DNA from 2 places in the Weizmannia sp. FSL W8-1119 genome. Region 1 is predicted to be linked to the other one. Evidence: predicted binding sites of a transcription regulator. Region 1 holds the regulator's gene; the other holds the start of a gene.

Region 1 (4,985 bases):
TTTTGCCCGGCTCGTATTCACGGACAAAGCGATGCGCAAAATCGTATGCATCCAGGCGCCCCGTTTGTTCAAGGAAAAAATCGCCAAAGGATGCCGCCAGTATTTTTTTCGGCATGTGCATGCTTTGGATCAGCCTGCGCGTTTTATTGCGCTCATCCTCCAATATTTTCTTCTGGCACCTTTTATAGTGGACCTCAATATTGCCCTGTTCAATAACAAGTTCCGGCACATACCCTTTCATCATATTCACGCATTCGCCAAGGCTTTTGCACCGGCTGCAATTTTTTTCCTGTGAAATGAATTCGTACAGTTTCATCCAGCTTTTTTCAATCATCGATCTTGTGACTTCGCCGCGGTGTGCATCCAAAAAAGCGCGGACTTCGGGATGCGTGATGATTTCCTGCTTCATTTCTTCATAACGCTTGCGGAAACCGGGATTGGATGAAAGCCTTTTGAGCGTCTCGTTTATGTTTTCCACCGCCTTCACCCTTTCTTGTATTGTTCACGTATTTTTTCAAGCCTTTTCCTTTTCTCTTCCAATGACTCCCCATCGGCTTGGACTGCGGCCGCAGCGGTTTTTTGGTCTTCTTTTTTAAACCAGTCCGGCAGCTTCTCAACACGGACCGGCTTTCTCCGTCCGGTGCCGTTTTTCTCTTTATTGTTCAGCCATTGTTTGTACTGGCGGTCTTCTTTTTTGGCAAACGCCATCGCTTCCTTAGCGGTTTTCAGTTTTTTGCGCGCCCAGTGGGAGGCCACTTTTTCCAAATAATTTTTCGACAGTTTCATATCGGTTTTAAATAAAACATATTGGATCAATACATTTACAACCCCGAGGGGAAGCTGCTGGGCAAACATGACTTCTTCAATGGCGGCAAGATCTGCTTTCGCCGGTTCGCTGCCGCCTGAAAAATCGATGAGCATTTGCCGTGGAGAGGTCGTTTCCAGGTAGCGGAGGAATTTCTCCTCATCGTTTTCCGGCTCTTTTTGTTCTTTCGCATCCGTTTCTGGCTGGAAACGGTCAACAAGGCGCGGCAGTTCATCATGATGCTCAATCTGGAACCAGCTGCGCGCGATTTTCCGCAAATCCTCCACCCGGATTTCCAAGTCCGCCGTCAATGCCTGGAGTAAAATTTTCTTCATGTCCAGTTCATTTAAACCGTATAAAAATGAAAGCTTGACAATCGCTTCCCTTACTTCCGGCGTGATGGCGCGCAGCGGAATCAGGTCGTCACGCAAGTTTGCATATAAAAGGTCAAAATTGAAATGGGTGTTTTCGATTTTAATGACCGGGGCGGCGTTTTTTTCGATATAGCGGCGGTTTTCCTCCAGCCGGCTGAGTTGCTGCGCTTCTGCGTCATTCAGCACTTCGGGGCCGATTTTTGCGGCATACACATCCTGGAATGAGCGGGTGATGTCCCGGTACTCGCCCGGTTCTACGGCACGGTCGGAAAAGAAGTTTTTCAACCGCAGGAAATGTGTCCTGCCGAGCTGCCGGTACAGGAAAACATTTAACAAACCGTCGTTAAAAAACTGTTCCGGGGACAGGGGCGGCTGCAGTTCGTATATAAACATGCGGATGTCGTCCGTTTGTTTCATATATGTTTTCAAAAGCCCGATGCCTTCAAGTTTCAGCCGGGCTTCGTAAATTTCGGACAGATTCATGGACAAAAAGCTCATCAGGTGGTAATGGTTCCAGTCTTCAGACCAGAGCCGGCCGACTTCCACTTCATTCCACAGTGTCATATACAGGCTGTAACATTGCGGCCCGATTAACGGCTGGTACAGGAGCGAAATGACCTTTTGATCATAATCCTGGAGCAGGCCGTTCGACGATGCGCGGTAACGGTCAGCCGGCTGTATTTCATTCCATATCTGTTTCATAAAAGGCACTCCGTTTAAGCATTCTTGTTGAGCAGTTCTTTCAGTTCATCGAGAAAAACATTCAAATCTTTAAACTGGCGGTAAACGGAAGCAAAGCGGACATAGGCCACTTCATCCACTTTTGACAGCCTGTCCATGACCATTTCCCCGATCAGGGTGGAACTGACTTCTGTATATCCTTGCCTGCGGATTTCTTTTTCGATCTCCATGGAGATTTTTTCAAGCTGGTCCAGCGACACAGGCCGTTTTTCACACGCTTTAATCAGCCCGCGCAAAATTTTCTCACGGTTAAATTCTTCGCGGTTGCCGTCCTTTTTCACGACAATGAGCGGGGTTTCTTCCACTTTTTCAAACGTGGTGAAGCGGTAAGAGCAGTCTTCGCATTCACGCCTTCTGCGGATGGAACGGCCTTCGTCGACCGGCCTTGAATCGATCACACGCGTATTGTTGCTATGGCAAGACGGACATTTCATATGAACCCCCCGTTCTGATACATTCTTATTACCATCATATATAAAAGAAGGCGAATAGACAACAGATTGCCATTAGAAAAACGGGATGAAAAATCACCCCGCACGTTTTTGGAAAGCTTCTGTACCTGTTGCGGCACCGAATGCCGGCCTCGGGCTTCCTTCCGCCGCCATAAAGGATCCCTGACGTTTTATGAACCGCCATTTTTTACTTCCGGCCGTAGTGGATCCACAGCCTGTTTTCCTTTTCTTCCATTTTAATTCCCCGAAAGCCGGCGGCAAGTTTTTCTTTTTGCGCGCTGAAGTCATTCATCGGGATCGGGGTGACTTCCCGGCAGGCAGGCGGAACCGGTTCGTACAGGTCTTTCACGAATACATAGCGCGTAAGGCCGCCGTATTTTTCGGTCAGGGCCGCAATTTGCATGCCCTGTGCAAATTTATCTTTCAAGCTGGGCATGTTAAAGGGCGCGACCGTACAGCAAATATAGCGGAAGGAATGGCCTTCCTTCCCGAGTTCTTCCATAATCACGCCGGCGAGTATTTTTTGCAGACGATTGCCGCGATACGCCGGTAGCACAACGGAAATTTCCTGATAGATGACTTTTGCCAGTTCACTGCCGGATAATCCGATATCAATCCCGAGGTGTTCTTCATCAACAGGCGGAACAAGCAGCGCCCGGAAAGCGATTAAATCATTCATCTATTGGCCAACAGCGTTTAGGCTCCCTGTTCCAGCCGTTTTCAACAATTACCCGATAAAGGAAACGGAGCAGGCTGGTTCTGCTCCGTTCGTGTCAGGCAATATTGATTTTTCCGGTCTCTTCCATTTTTTCTGCGACGAGCTGCGCCAGTTGTACGACACGGCAAGAATAGCCCCATTCATTATCGTACCAGGCCAATACCTTGACTTTGCGCCCTTCCATGACCATCGTGGACAAGCCGTCGACAATGGCCGAATACGGATTTGTCGTATAATCGGAAGAAACGAGCGGCACTTCTGTATAGTCCAAAATGCCTTTCAGCGAACCTTTCGCCGCCGCCTTAAATGCATCGTTCACTTCGTCTGCCGTCACTTCTTTTTTCAAATCGACGACAAGGTCCACCAGTGATACATCCGGGGTCGGAACGCGCAGCGCCATGCCGTGCAGTTTCCCTTTCAGCTGCGGGAGGACAAGGCCTAACGCTTTTGCCGCCCCGGTTGTCGTCGGAATGATCGATTCGGCACAGGCCCGGGCACGCCTTAAATCTTTATGCGGATTGTCGGTATTGTTCTGGTCATTCGTATAAGAATGGACCGTTGTCATCAGGCCGTTTACAATCCCGAATTGTTCATCAAGCACTTTCGCGACCGGCGCCAGGCAGTTTGTGGTGCAGGAAGCGTTCGAGATAATATGATGCCGTTCGATATCTAAAACGTTTTCATTTACCCCTAAAACAATGGTGGCATCCTCATTCTTTCCGGGTGCTGTCAGCAGCACTTTTTTCGCGCCTGCCTGGAGATGGAGCGCGGCTTTTTCCCTCGCATTAAATTTTCCCGTTGCTTCAATCACCACATCGATATCCATTTTCCCCCATGGCAGCCGGGCCGGATCACGCTCCGCCAAAAGCCGGATGCGTTTGCCGTTTACAATGAGTGCTTCCTCTCCCTCTTCCGCTTCCACTTCCCCCGAAAATACGCCGTGGATGGTGTCATATTTAATCAAATGTGCCAGTGTTTCCGCCGGATAGCAGGCATTCACCGCCACAATATTTAAAGTGTCATCCATCATGGCTTTTCTGAAAACCATCCTGCCGATGCGGCCGAGGCCATTAATCGCAATTTTTGTTTCCACAGTGCAGACAACTCCTTCGAATAATAAATGACATACTTTTAATCCATTATTCATCAATTAGTATATCATATTTTAAAAGTTATGTAGCGTTATTTCCCTATTTTTGTATAAAAAAAACCATGATGTACCCCATCATGGAACGAGCTGCCAATCTGACACGATTTTTTCAAGCTGCTGCTTTGTTTCCTCCGGGCTGCCATTGTTGTCGATCACCGCATCCGCCAATGCCTTTTTTTCGCTCAGCGGCATCTGCGCCCGGATCCGCATCTGCGCTTCTTTTTCTGAAAGGCCGTTGCGGGCCATTAATCTCTTTAATTGCGTTTCTTCATCCACGTAAACGAGGATGGTGCGTTCAACCATATAGGTGAGCCGGCTTTCAAACAGGAGCGGGATATCCAGAAAGACGGTTTTTTCCCCATTTTCAATTGCCCGGTCCTTTTCCCGCGTCATCCAGGCGCGGACTGCAGGGTGGACAATACTGTTCAGTTTCATCCGGAGTGCTTCATCCGCAAAAATGAGTGCCCCGAGTTTTTTACGGTCAATCGTGAGATCTTCCAGCAAAATCCCTTCGCCGAACGCTTCAATGATTTGTTCATATGCCGGTTCGCCGGGTTCGACAACTTTTCTTGCGGCAATATCCGCATCGACAATCGTAAACCCTTTTGCTTTCAGCATCTTGGACACCGTGCTTTTGCCGCTTGCAATCCCGCCTGTTAAGCCGATAATCTTTGCCATATTCCCACCTGCCTTGTTAAAACTTGCATATACCGATCAAAATGAGGAGAACACCTGGTATAAAGGA
Region 2 (4,985 bases), 280 kb from region 1:
TTTCGCCCTCATTTGGCTCGTAAAAGCAAAGGCATCCTGCGCTTCCCGGCTGATGTGGAATTGCTTTGCGACATTTTCCGCTGTTTCCGGCATGCTGTCTGTCCCGTACATTTTCTTCAATTTTTCATTTACAAATCTCCATCCGATCGTTGTGTCAAACATTTCCAGATTTCCCCTCGGGTAGCCGTTTTCCGGCACTGCCTCGATGATCACATCTGCAGAACCGGCTACTGCCGGTAAATCAACGGTATATTCGATATTTGCCTTTATCCTTTCAGCGTCTACCCCCCGTTGATTTTCCCCCTCGCCAGCCCTTTTCCATGACGGATCCGATTATGTTTTCCGCTTGATGCAGGATGTCAGGCCGGACATCTACCAGCCTGACTTTGAAACCGCCGAGTGCGGCCGGATCGAGATAAACTTTTGCGCTTGCAATGGCTGTCGCTGCTTCTCCAAATCCCGTGGCGATCAGCTTTACCTTGCCGTCAAACGTTGTTACATCACCCGCCGCAAATATGCCTTCGATGTTTGTCCGCATCGCCGAATCTACGACAATCGCATTCTTATCAAAATTCAATCCAATCTTTTTCATCACGTTTTTGCTGTCAATATTCGAATTAAAGTTTTTTAACCATTTTTCCGATTATTCTTTTAACCGGTGTTTTGTAAGCAGAAAAAAACGGAGCATCGCTTTGCTCCGTTTTTTCTCAACTATTCCGTTTACAAGCCGCATTTTAATTGCGCGCCGCAGTTATCGCATGTATTGCAGCCGCCGATTTCCTTCACTTTCCCTTTCCGGCAGATCGGGCAGGTATCGCCGATTTCGTTGCCGTATGTGACGTTTGTTGACCGGATATCCGGGATTGTATCAACCAGGACGACATGCTGTTTCGCATGTTTCACTTCCGCTTTTTCCTGTTTTTCTTCCTGCGGTTCTTCTGCTTTCAATGTCAGGACTTGCGAATCCCGGCTGCCGTCCACATAAACGGTTCCGCCTTTCGCGCCGCCCTTATACAGGCGTTCGTACACTTTTTCCACCTGTTCAACCGTGTAACCGCGCGGGGCGTTGACCGTTTTCGAAATCGAGCTGTCCACCCAGCGCTGGATGACGCATTGGACATCGGCATGGGCTTCCGGTGCAAGATCCATCGCGGTTACAAACCAGTTCGGCAGATGGTCTTTGTCCGCTTCCGGATGCTGATTCAGATATTCCTGGACGATGTCCGCATTGACCTCGATAAATTTGCCGAGGCGCCCGCTGCGGAAATAGGAAAAGGAAAAATACGGCTCAAGCCCGGTGGAAACGCCAACCATGGTGCCGGTGGATCCGGTTGGTGCAACGGTCAGCAAATGGGAGTTCCGGATGCCGTGTTTTAAAATTGCCTTGCGGATGTCTTCCGGCATGTTTTTCATATAACCGGTTTCCGTGAATGCACGGCGCAGGCGGTTTGTCTCTTCTTCGGTTTCACCCGTTAAAAACGGGAAACTCCCCTTTTCTTTTGCGATCTCAATGGATGCGCGGTATGCCTCGGTCGCGATCGTTTCAAACACTTTGTCGACAAGTTTGTTGCCTTCTTCGGATCCGTATTCTTTTTCCATATAAATGAGAAGGTCGGCTAAGCCCATAACGCCAAGGCCGACACGCCGTTCCCCGAGCGCCTGTTTTTTGTTTTCTTTCAGGAAGTACGGGGTCGCGTCAATGACATTGTCCTGCATGCGGACGCCGGTATGGACGGTTTGTTTCAATTGGTCCCAGCGCACTTCTTTCGTTTCTTTGTCGACCATTTTTGCAAGATTGACCGCTGCGAGGTTGCAGACGGAATAGGGCGCGAGCGGTTGCTCTCCGCAAGGATTCGTTGCGACGACTTTCTGGCCGTATGCTTTTGCGTTTGTCATGTCGTTGGCGTTGTCGATAAAGAAGACGCCCGGTTCCGCCGAGTAAGTCGCGCAGATGTTAATCAAATTCCAAAGTTCTTTTGCTTTGATTTTGCGGTAGACGCGCACTTTGCGGCCGAGTTTTTCCCATTCGCGCACATCGCCGATTTTATGCCATTCTTCATTATATATGCGCATTTCTTCTTCGCTGTAATTTTCCACATCCGGAAATTTCAGTTCGAATTCTGCGTCTTGCTCAACGGCTTCCATAAATTCTTTTGTGAGGCAGACGGAAATATTGGCGCCGGTTAAAAATTCCGGATTATGGACGGTGTAATGCCCGCCTGTTGCCAGTTTTTCTTCCGCCTCTTTCATGACTTCGTCCGTAAAGCCGCCCTGTCCCGGAATATGTTTGTAGTTCACAATCCCATGGTACATTTGCCTTTCCATTTCGGAAAGCGGCGTGAATTTCAATTTGTCGTGGGCTAGCTTGCGGATCCACTCATCGTTCGTATTTTCGATCAGGAAACGCAAAATCCGTGGATTCTGCATTTTCGAAATGATAAATTCGACAATGTCCGGATGCCAGACAGCCAGCATGATCATTTGCGCTCCCCTGCGACTGCCGCCCTGTTCGACCAGGTGCGTGAGTTTGGCGATGTCATCGAGCCATGAGACAGAGCCGCTTGATTTGCCGTTGACGCCCCTTGCCAGCGTATTGCGCGGGCGCAGCGTCGAACCGTTTGTCCCAACCCCGCCGCCGCGGCTCATAATTTCCATCACTTGTTTGCGGTGTTCGGAAATGCCTTCCCGCGAATCCGGTACAAACGGCATCACATAACAATTAAAATAAGTAACTTCCGTTTCCGACCCTGCGCCGTAGAGGACGCGGCCTGCCGGGATGAAGTTTAAGTTTACCAGTTCATTGTAAAACTTCCCAAACCATTCTTTCCGTTTCTCTTCTGTTTTTTCCACTGCCGCTAAGCCGGTTGCATTCCGTTTTGCGATTTGTTCGTAGTAGACTTCAAGCGGCTTCTCAATGATATCAAGCGGCCTTTTGATGACCCCTGTTTCTCTTTCATCCGGGTGTTCCAGCGCCTGGCGATAATCTTCTTCAATTAAGACTTCCGCTTCATTTTTTTCCCAGTCGATTTCTTTGATGACGCCGAGCCCCCTGGCCGGAAATTTCGGGTCTTCTTTAATCGTGAGGACAACAAAATCGCCCTTGCCCAATGTGACTTTTTCCGTGTCTTTAAACGCGTATCTGTCAATCATGACAAGCCTTGAAACGCCTTTGTACGTGATGTTCATATCCGGTGTAATCGGATGGACCTGCGGAAATAAGCGGATATCTTCGTTCAGCTTCTCCACATCCCATAATTTTTCTGTCGAAGCAACAGACATAACGACAACTCCTTCTCTATTTCTCCATGCAAATTCTCTGGTGGTTCTGCCTCCTTTAAAATAGCACACCGCAGGCAAAAATTGCAAGCAAAAACACTAGATATTGTATTGGTATTCTGTTTTTATATACCATATATTGTAGTTAGGTCAAACCTCTTTCTTTTTGTCAAATAAAAAAAAGAATAAGACATGCTGAAAATGCGAGAAATCCCCCGAAAAAGCAGGCAAATCCGGGCGTAACGAAAAAATTTGCCGCTTGCATCAAAAAAGCAGCCATAAAAAGCGCGGCACAAAAGGAAATAGCGAAAAAGCATGCCTCTGGCCGCTAAAAAAACAAATGTTCATTTATCTCTTAAAATTCCATTCATCCGACCTGTACCGCCTGTCTGCCAGTTCTTCCACATACGCCTGTTGCGCCGGCGTCAAGGTGTACGGTTCCAGCCGGATGCCGAGCCCTTCTTCAAACCCCTTATGGAAAGCCTCTTTTGCTTCCCCGTATGTGACGGGAACGGTGCGTAGTTCATTGATTGCAACCGCCTTCTGCTTAAAACTCCGCTGCATTCTTTCCCTCACCCTGTCACTCGGATATTTAAACAGGCTGAACAGCTTCTCCTCATCCATATCGAGCAAAATCGAGCCGTGCTGCAAAATGACGCCTTTCTGCCGCGTCTGCGCGCTGCCGGCGACTTTTCTCCCTTCCACGACCAGTTCGTACCAGCTCGGCGTATCAAAACAAACCGAAGAATGCGGGGATCTTAGCGCCTCCCGTTCTGCTTCCGTCCGCGGCACCGCAAAATACGCCTCAAGGCCGAGCGCACGAAATCCCCTGACAAGCCCTTCCGAAATCACACGGTAGGCTTCCGTGACCGTTTTCGGCATATCCGGATGCGCTTCCGATACGATCACGCTGTAGGTCAGCTCGTGCTCGTGCAAAACAGCCCTTCCCCCTGTCGGACGCCGGACAAAGCCGAGCCCGTATCGTTTTACCGCTTCGAGATCGATTTCCTGTTTTGCCCGCTGGAAATACCCAATTGAAAGGGTGGCCGGATCCCAGCCGTAAAAGCGGATGGCGGGCGGGATCTCCCCTTTGCTGTGCCAGTCGAGCAGGGCCTCATCCAGCGCCATGTTAAAAAACGGCGGACAGTGGCCTGAATCTACAAACAACCAGGTTTCTTTTCCCATATGAACCCCTCTTCTTAAAAATATCACTTTACCAGTTTACCAAAAAACGACGAAAAACGGCAAAGCCCCGCTCACGTTTGTGCCGGTTTTTCCGCTAACATTAAAAACTCAAGGGCTACAGGCTTTTCAGGCGGAAAAACTGAAAAAATAGCGGTGACATGGCTTTCTGAAAAAAAGATTTTGATTCAGAAGCGCAACACGAATATAATAGTAGATAGCGCATCAGGTAAGAAAGGGGGCATGCAGATGTCACAATCGTGGTACACAGTCATCATTGTTATTGTTGCGGTAGCGGCGTATACACTCGCCAGATACTACCGGCAGAAAAAAATCCTGAAAAGCTTGACGGAAGAAGAATTCAAGGCGGGTTACCGCAAAGCGCAGCTCATTGATGTGCGCGAACCGAATGAATTTGCAAACGGACATATTTTAGGCGCCCGCAATATTCCGCTGTCTCAGCTGAAAATGAGATTAAAAGAGATCCGGACCGATAAACCGGTTTATTTATATTGCCAGAACGGGAC

The links. The regulator NrdR, encoded in region 1, represses ribonucleotide reductase genes. The targets are predictions, from matches to a motif close to AACACNATATATNGTGTT.
Region 2: a site for NrdR is predicted at 3,372-3,389, ahead of NSQ19_RS08315 (vitamin B12-dependent ribonucleotide reductase). Genes of this name have one in related genera too.

Annotation. Positions count from the first base shown of each region.
Region 1 covers NZ_JBBOZL010000001.1:1,973,159-1,978,143, forward strand. The annotation lists gene dnaI (primosomal protein DnaI) at 1-487, opposite strand, end outside; gene NSQ19_RS09720 (replication initiation and membrane attachment family protein) at 484-1,881, opposite strand; gene nrdR (transcriptional regulator NrdR) at 1,896-2,354, opposite strand; partial or broken gene NSQ19_RS09730 (benzoate transporter) at 2,560-3,048, opposite strand; gene NSQ19_RS09735 (glyceraldehyde-3-phosphate dehydrogenase) at 3,146-4,183, opposite strand; gene coaE (dephospho-CoA kinase) at 4,316-4,918, opposite strand; gene ytaF (sporulation membrane protein YtaF) at 4,935-4,985, opposite strand, start outside.
Region 2 covers NZ_JBBOZL010000001.1:1,696,476-1,701,460, forward strand. The annotation lists partial or broken gene NSQ19_RS08305 (thiolase family protein) at 1-186, opposite strand, end outside; partial or broken gene NSQ19_RS08310 (FAD-dependent oxidoreductase) at 275-589, opposite strand; gene NSQ19_RS08315 (vitamin B12-dependent ribonucleotide reductase) at 721-3,279, opposite strand; gene NSQ19_RS08320 (lipoate--protein ligase family protein) at 3,625-4,461, opposite strand; gene NSQ19_RS08325 (rhodanese-like domain-containing protein) at 4,708-4,985, shown strand, end outside.